2 regions of the Streptomyces sp. JK94 genome follow, and region 2 is predicted to be linked to the other one. Evidence: riboswitches for the same ligand, from Rfam matches in the RefSeq annotation. Region 2 holds a riboswitch; the other holds the start of a gene.
What was found. Region 2 has a riboswitch for glycine ahead of gcvP (aminomethyl-transferring glycine dehydrogenase). Riboswitches for the same ligand answer to the same signal wherever they lie in the genome.
Positions count from the first base shown of each region.

Region 1: it holds a riboswitch for glycine, as region 2 does, so the genes downstream of both, gcvT (glycine cleavage system aminomethyltransferase GcvT) here and gcvP (aminomethyl-transferring glycine dehydrogenase) in region 2, are expected to answer to the same signal.

Region 1 is NZ_JBSICH010000044.1:26,364-33,113, forward strand. Features, by position in the region: gene ACVV2G_RS30115 (L-serine ammonia-lyase) at 1-975, opposite strand, end outside; gene glyA (serine hydroxymethyltransferase) at 1,076-2,338, opposite strand; gene gcvH (glycine cleavage system protein GcvH) at 2,354-2,731, opposite strand; gene gcvT (glycine cleavage system aminomethyltransferase GcvT) at 2,851-3,969, opposite strand; glycine riboswitch at 4,009-4,125, opposite strand; glycine riboswitch at 4,126-4,220, opposite strand; gene ACVV2G_RS30135 (AAA family ATPase) at 4,400-5,080, shown strand; gene ACVV2G_RS30140 (enhanced serine sensitivity protein SseB) at 5,208-6,011, shown strand; gene ACVV2G_RS30145 (enhanced serine sensitivity protein SseB C-terminal domain-containing protein) at 6,177-6,750, shown strand, end outside.
Region 2 is NZ_JBSICH010000012.1:9,509-16,258, forward strand. Features, by position in the region: gene ACVV2G_RS11950 (DNA polymerase IV) at 1-966, shown strand, start outside; gene ACVV2G_RS11955 (PRC-barrel domain-containing protein) at 992-1,369, opposite strand; glycine riboswitch at 1,507-1,602, shown strand; gene gcvP (aminomethyl-transferring glycine dehydrogenase) at 1,779-4,664, shown strand; gene ACVV2G_RS11965 (TOBE domain-containing protein) at 4,727-5,146, opposite strand; gene ACVV2G_RS11970 (ABC transporter ATP-binding protein) at 5,173-6,270, opposite strand; gene modB (molybdate ABC transporter permease subunit) at 6,432-6,750, opposite strand, start outside.

The DNA.
Region 1 (6,750 bases), on a different contig from region 2:
CATGCCGATGGCGCCCGCGGCCAGCAGGAAGCGCACCACGCCGTCCTCGTCGGCGCCGGGCACGAAGTTCACGTAGTAGTGCAGGACCGCCGGGATGATCCCCGCCGCGCCGTTCGTCGGGGCGGTGACGACCCGGCCGCCGGCCGCGTTCTCCTCGTTCACGGCCATGGCGTAGAGCGTGATCCACTCCATCGACAGGGCCAGCGGGTCGCCCTCGGAACGCAGCTTGCGCGCGGTGTTGGCGGCGCGGCGGCGGACCTTCAGGCCGCCCGGCAGGATGCCCTCGCGGGACATGCCGCGGTCCACGCACGCCCGCATCACCTGCCAGATCTCCAGCAGGCCCGCGCGGATCTCGTCCTCGTCGCGCCAGGCCCGCTCGTTCTCCAGCATCAGGGCGGAGATGGACAGGCCCGTCTCCCGCGCCAGCCGGAGCAGCTCGTCGCCGGTGCGGAAGGGGTACTTGAGCACCGTGTCGTCGAGCACGATGCGGTCCGCGCCCACCGCGTCCTCGTCGACGACGAAACCGCCGCCGACCGAGTAGTACGTCTTGACCAGCACCTCGGCGCCCTGCGCGTCGTACGCCCACAGCGTCATGCCGTTGGCGTGGTAGGGGAGGGCCTTGCGGCGGTGCAGCACCATGTCGTCGTCGTAGGAGAAGGCGATCTCGTGCTCGCCGAGGAGGCTGAGGCGGCCCGAGGCCCTGATCGTCTCGACGCGGTCGTCGGCCGTCTCCACGTCGACCGTGCGCGGCGAGTCGCCCTCCAAACCGAGCAGCACCGCCTTGGGCGTGCCGTGGCCGTGGCCGGTGGCGCCGAGCGAGCCGTACAGCTCGGCGCGGACCGAGGCGACGGAGCCCAGCAGTTCCTCGCCCCGCAGGCGGCGGGCGAACATGCGGGCCGCGCGCATCGGGCCGACCGTGTGGGAGCTCGACGGGCCGATGCCGATCGAGAACAGGTCGAAGACCGAGATGGCCACGGGGGACTCCTCAGAACGGGGGTGGTGCAGAGGGTGGTGCTTCGGGGCGGGGCGCCGTGCCTGCTTGTGGCGGCACGGCACCCCTGGACACGCGGTGGTGCTACTGGTGCAGACCCGGGTACAGCGGGTGCTTGTCGGCCAGGGTCCTCACCCGGGCCTTGAGGGCCTCGACGTCGCAGGACGGCTTCAGCGCCTCGGCGATCACGTCCGCGACCTCGGCGAAGTCCCCGGCGGTGAAGCCGCGGGTCGCCAGGGCCGGCGTACCGATGCGCAGACCGGAGGTCACCATCGGCGGACGCGGGTCGTTCGGGACGGCGTTGCGGTTGACCGTGATGCCGACCTCGTGGAGACGGTCCTCGGCCTGCTGCCCGTCCAGCTCGGAGTCGCGCAGGTCGACCAGGACCAGGTGGACGTCCGTGCCGCCGGTCAGCACCGACACGCCCGCCGCCTTCGCGTCGTCCTGCACCAGGCGCTCGGCCAGGATGCGGGCGCCTTCCAGCGTACGACGCTGACGCTCCTTGAAGTCCTCGCTCGCGGCGACCTTGAAGGCGACGGCCTTGGCGGCGACCACGTGCTCCAGCGGGCCACCCTGCTGACCGGGGAAGACAGCGGAGTTGATCTTCTTGGCCAGCTCGGCCGTGGAGAGGATCACACCGCCGCGCGGGCCGCCCAGCGTCTTGTGGGTGGTCGTGGTGACCACGTGGGCGTGCGGGACCGGGTTCGGGTGCAGGCCCGCCGCGACCAGACCGGCGAAGTGCGCCATGTCGACCATCAGATACGCGCCGACCTCGTCCGCGACCTTGCGGAACGCGGCGAAGTCCAGCTGGCGCGGGTAGGCCGACCAGCCGGCCACGATCAGCTTCGGCCTGCTCTCCCTGGCGAGGCGCTCCACCTCGGCCATGTCGACCTGGCCGTCGTCGCCGACGTGGTACGGGACGACGTCGTAGAGCTTGCCGGAGAAGTTGATCTTCATGCCGTGGGTCAGGTGCCCGCCGTGGGCGAGGTCCAGACCCATGATCGTGTCGCCGGGCTTGAGCAGTGCGAACATCGCGGCGGCGTTGGCCTGTGCGCCCGAGTGCGGCTGCACGTTGGCGTGCTCGGCGCCGAAGAGCGCCTTGACCCGGTCGACGGCGATCTGCTCGACCACGTCGACGTGCTCGCAGCCGCCGTAGTAGCGGCGGCCGGGGTAGCCCTCGGCGTACTTGTTGGTGAGGACCGAGCCCTGGGCCTCCATGACCGCGACCGGAGCGAAGTTCTCCGAGGCGATCATCTCGAGGGTGGACTGCTGGCGGTCCAGCTCGGCGTCGACGGCGGCGGCGACGTCGGGGTCGAGCTCGTGCAGGGGGGTGTTCAGAAGCGACATGCGGTCCGTGACTCCTCAGCCGGCGGTGAAGGCGGTGTACTCGTCGGCGGAGAGCAGGTCGGCCGGCTCGTCCGTGACGCGCACCTTGAACAGCCAGCCGCCCTCGAAGGGCGCGGAGTTCACCAGCGACGGGTCGTTGACGACGTCCTCGTTGACCTCGGTGACCTCACCGGAGACGGGGGAGTACAGGTCGGAGACCGACTTGGTCGACTCCAGTTCGCCGCAGGTCTCGCCCGCGGAGACCGAGTCGCCGACCTCGGGGAGCTGGACGAAGACCACGTCACCGAGCGCGTTGGCCGCGTGCTCCGTGATGCCGACCGTCGAGGCGCCGTCCTCGGCGTCCGACAGCCACTCGTGCTCCTTGCTGTAGCGCAGCTGCTGGGGGTTGCTCATGGCCTGGATTCTCCTGTACGCGGGAAACTGCTGATGAACGGGGGACCACCGGCACCGCCGGTGAGCAGCGGGGACGTGAGCGCGGTCACGGAAGGCCGCGACCGCGGTCCCTCCACTGTCTACTTCTGGCGCTTGTAGAACGGCAGCGCCACGACCTCGTACGGCTCGTGGCTGCCCCGGATGTCCACGCCGACACCCTCGGTGCCCGGCGCCGCGTACGCCGGGTCGACGTACGCCATGGCGATCGGCCTGCCCAGCGTCGGGGACGGCGCCCCGGAGGTGACCTCGCCGACCACCTCGCCGCCGGCGACGACCTGGTACCCGGCGCGCGGGACCCGGCGGCCCTCGGCGACCAGGCCGACCAGGACGCGGGGCGGGTTCCGCTCCGCCCGGGAAGCGGCCTCGGTCAGCGCCGCGCGCCCCACGAAGTCGCCCTCCTTCTCGAACTTCACCACCCGGCCGAGACCGGCGTCGAAGGGCGTCAGCGCGGTCGTCAGCTCGTGCCCGTACAGCGGCATGCCCGCCTCCAGGCGGAGCGTGTCCCGGCAGGACAGGCCGCACGGGACCAGCCCGGCGCCCTCGCCCGCCGCGGTCAGCGCCTGCCACAGCCCGACGGCGTGCTCGGGCTTGACGAACAGCTCGAAGCCGTCCTCGCCGGTGTAACCGGTGCGCGCGACGAGCGCCGGTACGCCGGCCACGGTGCCGGGCAGACCGGCGTAGTACTTCAGGCCGTCCAGGTCGGCGTCGGTGAGGCTCTTCACGATGGCCGGGGACGCGGGGCCCTGCACGGCGAGCAGCGCGTACGCGTCGCGGTCGTCGCGCACCTCGGCGTCGAACCCGGGGGCCCGCCCGGTCAGCGCGTCCAGCACCACCTGGGCGTTGGAGGCGTTGGCGACGACCATGTACGTGTCGTCGGCCAGCCGGTAGACGATCAGGTCGTCCAGGATGCCGCCGTCCTCGCGGCAGATCATGGTGTAGCGGGCGCGGCCCGGCTTCACGCTGCCGATGTTGCCGACCAGCGCGAAGTCCAGCAGGGCGGCGGCGCCCGGTCCGGTGACCGTGATCTCGCCCATGTGCGAGAGGTCGAAGAGCCCGGCCCGGGTGCGCACCGCGACGTGCTCGTCGCGCTCGGAGCCGTAGCGCAGGGGCATGTCCCAGCCGGCGAAGTCGGTCATCGTCGCGCCCAGCGCGCGATGCGTGGCATCGAGCGCGGTACGGCGGAGTTCGGTACTGCTCATCGGTCGGTCGTCTCCCAGGACAGGACGGGGCGAGGTCGATCCTCCCCATCTGTCATCGAAACCTGAGAGGTTCGCCACGACCACCGGAGTGCGGCGGCCGGGACTTGCACCTTGGGTGGGGCAGCCGTCGGACGGCGGCCCGCTTTTCAGATGTGCCTCGCCCGCGCGGTAACGGTGCCTGAGAGATTCAAGGGAGGGACTTGCTCCTTCGGCGCCCCGGCGACGGCCGGGGACTCTCCCGCGCGGATTCAAACGGCCGGTATGCAGTTGGCGCCGCCATCATTGCACGCCGGGCCGATCCGTGGCAGACCGTGATCTGTAACCGGCTTGTGGCAGTAAGCGAACGAAAACACGAGACCTGCGCATTACCTTCTCTTTACACTCGACGGGGATGGGAACTCGTGAACCGCCCCAGGGGAGGACGATCACGGTGAACAGGACCACGGCGTGCGCCACGACCACGGGTCTCGCACTGCCCGAACAGCCGGTCGCCCCGGCCCCGAAGGCGCGCGCCGAGACGCGCGCCGAGACGCCCGCACCCGTCGTCCGCGACCTGCGGGACCGGGACGGCCGCAGCCCGCACGCCCTGCTCTTCGGGCCCCGGGACCTGGTCGTGATCACCGGCCTGCCCGGCAGCGGCAAGTCCACGCTGATCAAGCGCACCGTGCGCGGCCTGCGCATCGACTCCCAGGACAGCCGCGACCGCTGGGAGCGCCGCATGCCGCGCTTCCTGCCGTACGCGCTCTACCGCCCCCTCGTCCGCCTCGCCCACTACGCCGGACTGCGGCGCGCCCTGCGCTCCGGCGAGGGCGTGGTCGTGCACGACTGCGGCACCCAGGCCTGGGTGCGCGGCTGGCTGGCCCGCGAGGCCCGGCGCCGGCAGGGCGCCCTGCACCTGCTGCTGCTCGACGTGGACGCCGGCGAGGCACTGGCCGGCCAGCGCGAGCGCGGCCGGGGCGTGTCGCGGTACGCGTTCCTGCGGCACCGCACGGCCAACACCCGCCTGCTGGGCGCGGTCACCGAGGGCGTCCTGCCGGCCGGCTGCGCCTCGGCGATCCTGCTGGACCGGGCGGCGGCGGGCGCGCTGCGCCGGATCGCCTTCACCGGGTGACGCACCGGATCGGCTTCACCGGGTGACGTACCGCAGGGCCGTCACCGGGTGACGCACCGTAGGGCCACAGGGCCGAACGGGTTAGCCTTTTCAGCCACAGCAGCGGTACCAGGCAGGCGGTAGGCAGATGGACATCCCAGGGAACCTCCCGGCGGACTTCTCCGCCGGCTTCCCGGCGCAGACGCACCCCCACCCGCACGGCGGGTGGCCCGGCAACGAGCTGGAGGAGGTGCTGTCCGCATCCCTCGGGGTCCCGGGTGCCGGAGGCCGGATCGTGGAGGTGCTCGGCCGCAGCTTCCTGTGGATACCCCTGCCGAACGGCGGCGGCCCGAACAGCGGCCCCCTCGACCTGCCCTCGCTGGAGATCGACGGCCAGGCCTACGTGCCGGTGTTCAGCTCCGAGGAGCAGCTCCGCCAGGCCGCCGGCGCGCAGATGGCGTACACCGTCGCCCCCGCCGCCCAGTTCGCCCGCGGCCTGCCCCCGCAGGTCGGCATCGCCGTGAACCCGGACGGCGTGGTCGGCATCCCCCTGCCGCCGCCGGCCGTGGCCGAGCTGTGCCGGGCCGGCCGCACCCCGCTGGACGGGCCCGCGTCCGGCGGCCGGGTCCGCCTCTTCGAGCCGGACTGGCGGGACGACCCGGTGGACTTCCTGGCCGCGGCCTCCGCCGAGTTCGCCGCCGTCGGCGTCGTGCGCACCGCCCGCCGCTGCCTGGCCGCCGTCGAGACCGCCGATCCGGTCATGTTCGTCGGCGTCGAACTCGCCCACTGGGAGGGCGACGCCCGTGCCCTTCCCCTGGACGCCCTGGGCCGCGCCCTGGCCAAGGCCCCCCTGGGCATCCAGGTCAACCTGGTCCTTCTGGAGGCCGCCCAGGACCCGGTCTGCGACTGGATGCGGGCGAACGTCCACCCCTTCTACGACCGGAACCTGTGAACACCGGTCACGCAGACGCCCTCGCGGGGCGCCGGGGACGGCGCGACCGGCCACGACGCGCCCGCGGACGCGGCACGACCGCACCCCCCGGCTCATAGGCGCCCCCTGTCCGCGGAGCCTTAAGCTGGTTCCACATCCGGGGAACTTCTCGAAGGGGCGATACGCGTGAGCGCCAGCGGCACCACGACCGGGCAGGTCGAGCACATGCTGCGCCAGGTGACGCCCGGGCGCTACGACGCCTACGAGGCCCTGCTGCGCGCGCTCGCCACCCCCACCTCCGGCCAGGTCTGGATGCTGCTCTGGCACGGCCAGGCCGGCGCCCCGGACGCCCAGTACGGGAACATGGAGGTCGACGGCTTCGGCTACGCGCCCTGCGTCACCTCCGCCCAGGAGCTGTCGGCCAGCGGCTGGAGCCGGTCCTACGAAGTCGCCGACGGACTCGAAGTGGCCCGCGCCCTCTACCCGGACCACTACGGCCTCTGGCTGAACCCGCACGCCCCCGGCGGCGGCGTCGGCATCCCCTGGCTCGACCTGCGCCGCATCGCCCGCGGCCTGGACCGCCAGCCCGCGGGCCCCCTGCGCCTGTCCGAACCGGCCATCGAGATCCCGCAGTTCTACGCCCTGCTCGCGCAGAACGCCCATCGCACCCCGGCGGTCCGCGCCCTGCGCCGCGCCTGGGTGCAGCCGGCGCTCGGGGCGCCGTACCTCGCCATCGGTCTCGACGTGTACGACACCTCCC
Region 2 (6,750 bases):
GCCAAACCCGACGGCCTGGTCGTGATCCCGCCGGGGACGGAGCGGGCCATGCTGGAGCCGATGTCCGTGCGGACGCTGCCCGGGGTGGGGCCGGCGACGGGAGACCATCTGCGGCGGGCCGGGATCACCACGGTCGGCGAGCTGGCGGAGGCGGGCGAGGACGAGCTCGTCCGGCTGCTGGGCAGGGCGCACGGGCACGCCCTGTACGCCATGGCCCTGGCCCGTGACGACCGTCCCGTGGTCTCGGAGCGGGAGACGAAGTCGGTGTCGGTCGAGGACACCTACGACGTGGACATCCACGACCGGGTGCGGGTCGGTGTGGAGGTGGGACGGCTGGCCGACCGGTGTGTACGGCGGCTCCGTGCGTCCGGGCTGTCCGGGCGGACCATCGTGCTCAAGGTGCGCAGGTACGACTTCTCCACGCTGACGCGCTCGGAGACCCTGCGCGGGCCGACGGACGACCCGGCGGTGGTGCGCGAGGCGGCGGCCCGGCTGCTGGACTCGGTGGACACCACGGGCGGCGTGCGGCTGCTGGGAGTCGGCGTCAGCGGGCTGGCCGACTACACGCAGGAGGACCTGTTCGCGCAGGCGGCGGGGGACCGTGCCGAGGAACTCGCCGAGGAACCCGAGGCCGAGCCCGCCGACGAGCACCTGCCGGCGCCCACCGAGCGCCGGTGGCCGTCGGGGCACGATGTGCGGCACGCCGAGTACGGGCACGGGTGGGTGCAGGGAAGCGGGCTGGGGCGGGTCACCGTGCGGTTCGAGACGCCGTACTCGACGAGGGGGCGGGTGCGGACCTTCGCGGTGGACGACCCGGAGCTGACACCGGCGGATCCGCTGCCGCTCGTGCCTCCCGTGCCGCGAGGACCCGGGGACGCGGGGGCGGCGGCCGCGGAGCCGGGCCCGGCGGTGGACGCCGCAGCGGACACCGGCCCGCCGGGGCCGGGGCGCCCGGTCCCCGGTTAGCGGTGGGCGCCGCGGGGCCGGTCCGTCAGCTCTCTTCCTTGCCGTGGCCGGCCAGCTTGCCGAAGTCGTGGTCGGGGGGCGGGGGAGTGGCGGCGACGTCCAGTCCGTAGTGGTGGTAGAGCTGGAGTTCCTGCTCCGGCGAGAGGTGGCGGCCGACACCGAAGTCGGGGGCCTCCTTGATCAGCGTCCGGTCGAAGGGCACGCGCAGGCTGCCGTCGACCAGTTCGCTCGGCTCCAGCGGCACGAAGGCGTCCCTGCTGAACAGGCCGGTGCGTATGGCCGCCCACTCGGGGACGCCGGTGGCGTCGTCGAGGTAGACCTCGTCGATGGTGCCGATCCGGGTGCCGTGGCGGTCGAACGCCTTGCGGCCGATCAGGTTCCGCGGGTCGATGTCAGTACGCACGGGGCCCTCCACTTGGTCGCACTGGGTCGCACACCAGCCGCCGAATCATCCGTAAGTACTACAAAAGAGCACATGGAGCGGGTCGGCCACTCGAAGACCCGTGCGGTGAGGGCGCTGGTACGCTGGCAAACGGCTGCTGACCCCGTGCGGGAGAGTCCTCCGGACATCACCGGAGGCGCCGAAGGAGCAAATCCTCCCCGGAATCTCTCAGGCTCACGTACCGCACGGACGAGGTCACTCTGGAAAGCAGAGCGGGTGTCGACGGCTTCCGCTCTCACCGACGGTGAAAGCCGGTGGGGCCTCGGGCCGCCCCGGTGAAGCTCTCAGGTCGAGATGACAGAGGGGGAGGCCGTCCGGGCACCCGCGCCGTGGTGCCCCTCGCAGGTCGTCAGACCAGGAGGCCTCCGCAATGACCGCCCACCGCATTCCGCTCTCCGAGCTCGAACAGGCAGCGCCCTTCGAGCAGCGCCACATCGGCCCCGACCACGAGGCCCAAGCCAAGATGCTCGCGCAGGTCGGTTACGGTTCGCTCGACGAGCTGACGGCCGCCGCGGTGCCGGATGTGATCAAGAACGCCGAGGCGCTGGACCTGCCCGGCGCGCGCTCCGAGGCCGAGGTGCTGGCCGAGCTGCGCTCGCTCGCCGACCGCAACCAGGTCCTCGACTCCATGATCGGCCTCGGTTACTACGGCACCTTCACCCCGCCGGTGATCCTGCGCAACGTCATGGAGAACCCTGCCTGGTACACCGCGTACACCCCGTACCAGCCGGAGATCAGCCAGGGCCGTCTGGAGGCCCTGCTGAACTTCCAGACCATGGTCGCCGAACTCACCGGCCTGCCCACCTCCGGCGCCTCGCTGCTGGACGAGGGCACCGCCGCCGCCGAGGCGATGGCCCTGTCCCGGCGCATGGGCAGGAACAAGAAGGGCCTGTTCCTCGTCGACGCGGACGCGCTGCCGCAGACCATCGCCGTGATCCGGACCCGTGCCGAACCGACCGGTGTCGAGGTCGTCGTCGCCGACCTGAGCGAGGGCATTCCGGCCGAGGTCGCCGAGCGGGAGATCAACGGCGTCCTCCTCCAGTACCCGGGCGCCTCCGGTGCCGTCCGCGACCTCAAGCCGGTCATCGACCGGGCGCACGAGCTCGGCGCGCTCGTCACCGTCGCCGCCGACCTGCTCGCCCTCACCCTGCTCACCTCGCCCGGCGAGCTGGGCGCGGACATCGCCATCGGCACGACGCAGCGCTTCGGTGTGCCGATGGGCTTCGGCGGGCCGCACGCCGGCTACATGGCGGTGCACGAGAAGTTCGCGCGCAGCCTGCCCGGCCGCCTGGTCGGCGTCTCCGTGGACGCCGACGGCAACAGGGCCTACCGCCTCGCGCTGCAGACCCGCGAGCAGCACATCCGCCGGGAGAAGGCCACCAGCAACATCTGCACCGCGCAGGTGCTGCTCGCCGTCATGGCCGGCATGTACGCCGTATACCACGGGCCCGAGGGGCTGCGGGCCATCGCGCGGCGCACCCACCGGTACGCCACGGTCACCGCCGCGGGTCTCGCGGCCGGCGGCGTCGAGACCGTGCACGGCGCCTACTTCGACACGGTCACCGCGCGGGTGCCCGGCCGGGCCGACGCGATCGTGCACGCCGCGCGCGAGAACGGCATCAACCTGCGGCTCGTCGACGCCGACCACGTGTCGTTCGCCTGCGACGAGACCACCACGCGCGCCCAGGTCGGCGGCGTGTGGAACGCTTTCGGCGTCGAGGGCGACATCGAGGCGCTGGACGCGGCGACCGGGGAGACGCTGCCCGAGGCGCTGCTGCGCACGGACGACTTCCTCACCCACCCCGTCTTCCACCAGTACCGCTCCGAGACCGCGATGCTGCGCTACCTGCGCCGCCTGGCCGACCGGGACTACGCGCTGGACCGCGGCATGATCCCACTGGGCTCCTGCACCATGAAGCTCAACGCCACCACCGAGATGGAGCCGGTCACCTGGTCCGAGTTCGGTGGGCTGCACCCCTTCGCGCCCGCCGAGCAGGCGCAGGGCTACCTCACCCTCATCCGTGAGCTGGAGGAGCGGCTCGCCGAGGTCACCGGGTACGACAAGGTCTCGCTCCAGCCGAACGCCGGATCGCAGGGCGAGTTCGCCGGTCTGCTCGCCGTACGCGGCTACCACCGGGCCAACGGCGACGACCAGCGCACGGTCTGCCTCATCCCCTCCTCCGCGCACGGCACCAACGCCGCCAGCGCGGTGATGGCCGGCATGAAGGTCGTCGTCGTCAAGACCGCCGGGGACGGCGAGATCGACGTCGAGGACCTGCGCGCCAAGATCGAGCAGCACCGCGACCAGCTGGCCGTGCTCATGATCACGTACCCGTCCACGCACGGCGTGTTCGAGGAGCACGTGGCCGACATCTGCGCCCAGGTGCACGACGCCGGCGGCCAGGTCTACGTGGACGGCGCCAACCTCAACGCCCTGGTCGGCCTCGCCAAGCCCGGTCACTTCGGCGGCGACGTCTCGCACCTGAACCTGCACAAGACCTTCTGCATCCCGCACGGCGGCGGCGGTCCCGGCGTCGGCCCCGTGGCCGTACGGTCGCACCTGGCGCCGTACCTGCCCAACCACCCGCTGCAGCCCGCGGCCGGTCCGCGGACGGGTGTCGGCCCGATCTCCGCCGCGCCCTGGGGGTCGGCGGGCATCCTGCCGATCTCGTGGTCGTACGTCCGGCTGATGGGGGGCGAGGGCCTCAAGCGCGCCACGCAGGTGGCCGTGCTGTCCGCCAACTACATCGCCAAGCGCCTGGAGCCGCACTACCCGGTGCTCTACACCGGTCCGGCCGGGCTGGTCGCCCACGAGTGCATCATCGACCTGCGTCCGCTGACCAAGGCGACCGGCGTCAGCGTCGACGACGTCGCCAAGCGGCTGATCGACTACGGCTTCCACGCGCCGACGATGTCGTTCCCGGTGGCCGGCACGCTGATGATCGAGCCGACCGAGTCCGAGGACCTGGCCGAGCTGGACCGTTTCTGCGAGGCGATGATCGCCATCCGCGCGGAGATCGAGAAGGTCGGTTCCGGCGCCTGGTCCGCCGACGACAACCCGCTGCGGGGAGCCCCGCACACCGCCGGTGCGCTGGGTGGCGACTGGGACCACGCGTACACGCGCGAGGAGGCCGTCTTCCCGGCCGGGGTGTCCGCCGCCGACAAGTACTGGCCGCCGGTGCGCCGCATCGACCAGGCCTTCGGCGACCGCAACCTCGTCTGCTCCTGCCCGCCGCTGGACGCCTACGAGGACTGAGCAGGGGCGAGAGGTCCCGTCCAGCCCCAACCGCAGGGGGCTGGACGGGACCTCTCGCCGTGTCAGGCGGTCGCCAGCGACACCTCCGTCGACTTCACCAGCGCGACGACGGGAGCGCCGACGGCCAGGCCCAGGTCGTCGGCGGCCTCCCTGGTGATCGCGGCGGTCAGTTCGGCGCCCTCGACGGCGACCCGGACCGAGGCCATCGCCTCGCCCGCGGTGAGGGCGGTGACCGTCCCGGGCAGCCGGTTGCGGATGGACAGGCCGTCGACGCGCCCGGTGGCCAGGGAGACCTCCGTCGACTTCACCAGGGCGCGGACGGCGGTCCCGGCGGCGAGACGGAGGTCATCGGCGGCGTCGCGGGTGATCGCCGCGGTGAGGTCCTGGCCGCCGGAGAGGCGGACCCTGACCGTCGCCATGGCCTCGCCCGGGGTGAGGGCCGTGACGGTGCCGGGGAGTTGGTTGCGGATGCTCGGGCTCATGGGGGCAACGTAGCCCGGCCGCGGGTTCATGCCGGGTACGCGTGCGTCTGCGTCGCCTTGACCGTCGCCCACACCGGTGCGCCCGGGTGGAGGCCGAGTTCGGCCGCGGCGACCGCGGTGAGGTCGGCGGTGAGCGCGAGCTCGCCGGTGAGGGCCACGCGGATCTGGTCGCCGTGCGTCTCCAGGCCCGCGACCTCGCAGCGCCACAGGTTGCGTGCGCTGGAGCCGGCGGGGTGTTCCCCGTACAGGGTCACCGCTCCCGGGGGGAACGCCACGAAGACCGGACCGGAGAGGTCCTCGGTGGTGGTGATGGCGGGCCCGGAGCCGAGCCGCACGGTGTGGCCGTCGGCCTCCCCGCGGTAGAGGTTCAGGCCGACGAGCTGAGCGATGTAGTCCGTGCGGGGGCGGCGGGCGATGTCGGCGGGGCCGCCTTCCTGGACGACCTTGCCGTCCTCGACGACGACCAGCCGGTCGGCCAGCACCATGGCGTCCAGCGGGTCGTGCGTGACCAGCACGGCGACGGCCTCGAACTCGGCCAGGTGACGGCGGAGCTGGGCACGCACCTCCAGGCGTGTCCGGGCGTCCAGGGCCGCCAGCGGCTCGTCCAGCAGCAGCAGCCGGGGGTTGGTGGCCAGGGCGCGGGCGAGGGCGACGCGCTGGGCCTGGCCTCCGGAGAGGTGGCGCGGCTTGGCGCCCGCGTGGTCGGACAGCCCCATGCGCGCCAGCCACGCGGCGGCCCGCTCCCGCGCCCGGGCCCTGTTCACGCCCCGGCAGCGGGGTCCGAAGGCGACGTTGTCGAGCGCGGTGAGGTGCGGGAAGAGCAGGTAGTCCTGGAAGACCACGCCGACCGGGCGTGACTCGGTCGGCGTACGGTCGAGCGCGATGCCGTCGAGGCGCAGGCGGCCGTCCGTGAGCGGTTCCAGGCCGGCGAGCGCGCGCAGGGCGGTGGTCTTGCCGGCGCCGTTGGGGCCGAGCAGGGCGACGACGTCGCCGGGCGCGGCGGTGAGCGCGACGTCCAGACGGAAGGTGCCGCGGTCCACGACGAGCCGCGCGTCGAGGCCACTGCCGGAGGTGGGGCCGCCCGGGGCTTCGGCGCCGGTGGTTGGTTCGTCGGTGTCGGTCATGTCGCCCTCGTCCGGCCGGAGGTGAGGTTCTCGTCCGGTCGGTCGTGGTGCCTTCGTCCGGTGGGACGCGAGGTCCTCGTTCGGCCGGAGGGCCGGTCGTGATGCCCTTGTCCGGTCGGACGCGAGGTCTTCGTCCGGTCGGTCGTGACGGCGTCGCCCGGTCATGACGCGCTCATCCAGCGGTCCCGGAGACCGGCCAGTACGGCGATGGAGACGGCCAGCAGCACGAGGCTGAGGGCGATCGCCGCCGCCGGGTCGTTCTGCAGGGCGAGGTAGACCGCCAGCGGCATGGTCTGGGTCCGGCCCGGGAAGTTGCCGGCGAACGTGATCGTCGCCCCGAACTCGCCCAGTGCGCGGGCCCACGCCAGGACCGCGCCCGCCGCGACGCCCGGGGCGATCAGCGGCAGCGTGACCCGTCGGAACGCGGTGAAACGGGAGGCGCCCAGCGTTATGGCGGCCTCCTCGTAGCGAGGGTCGGCG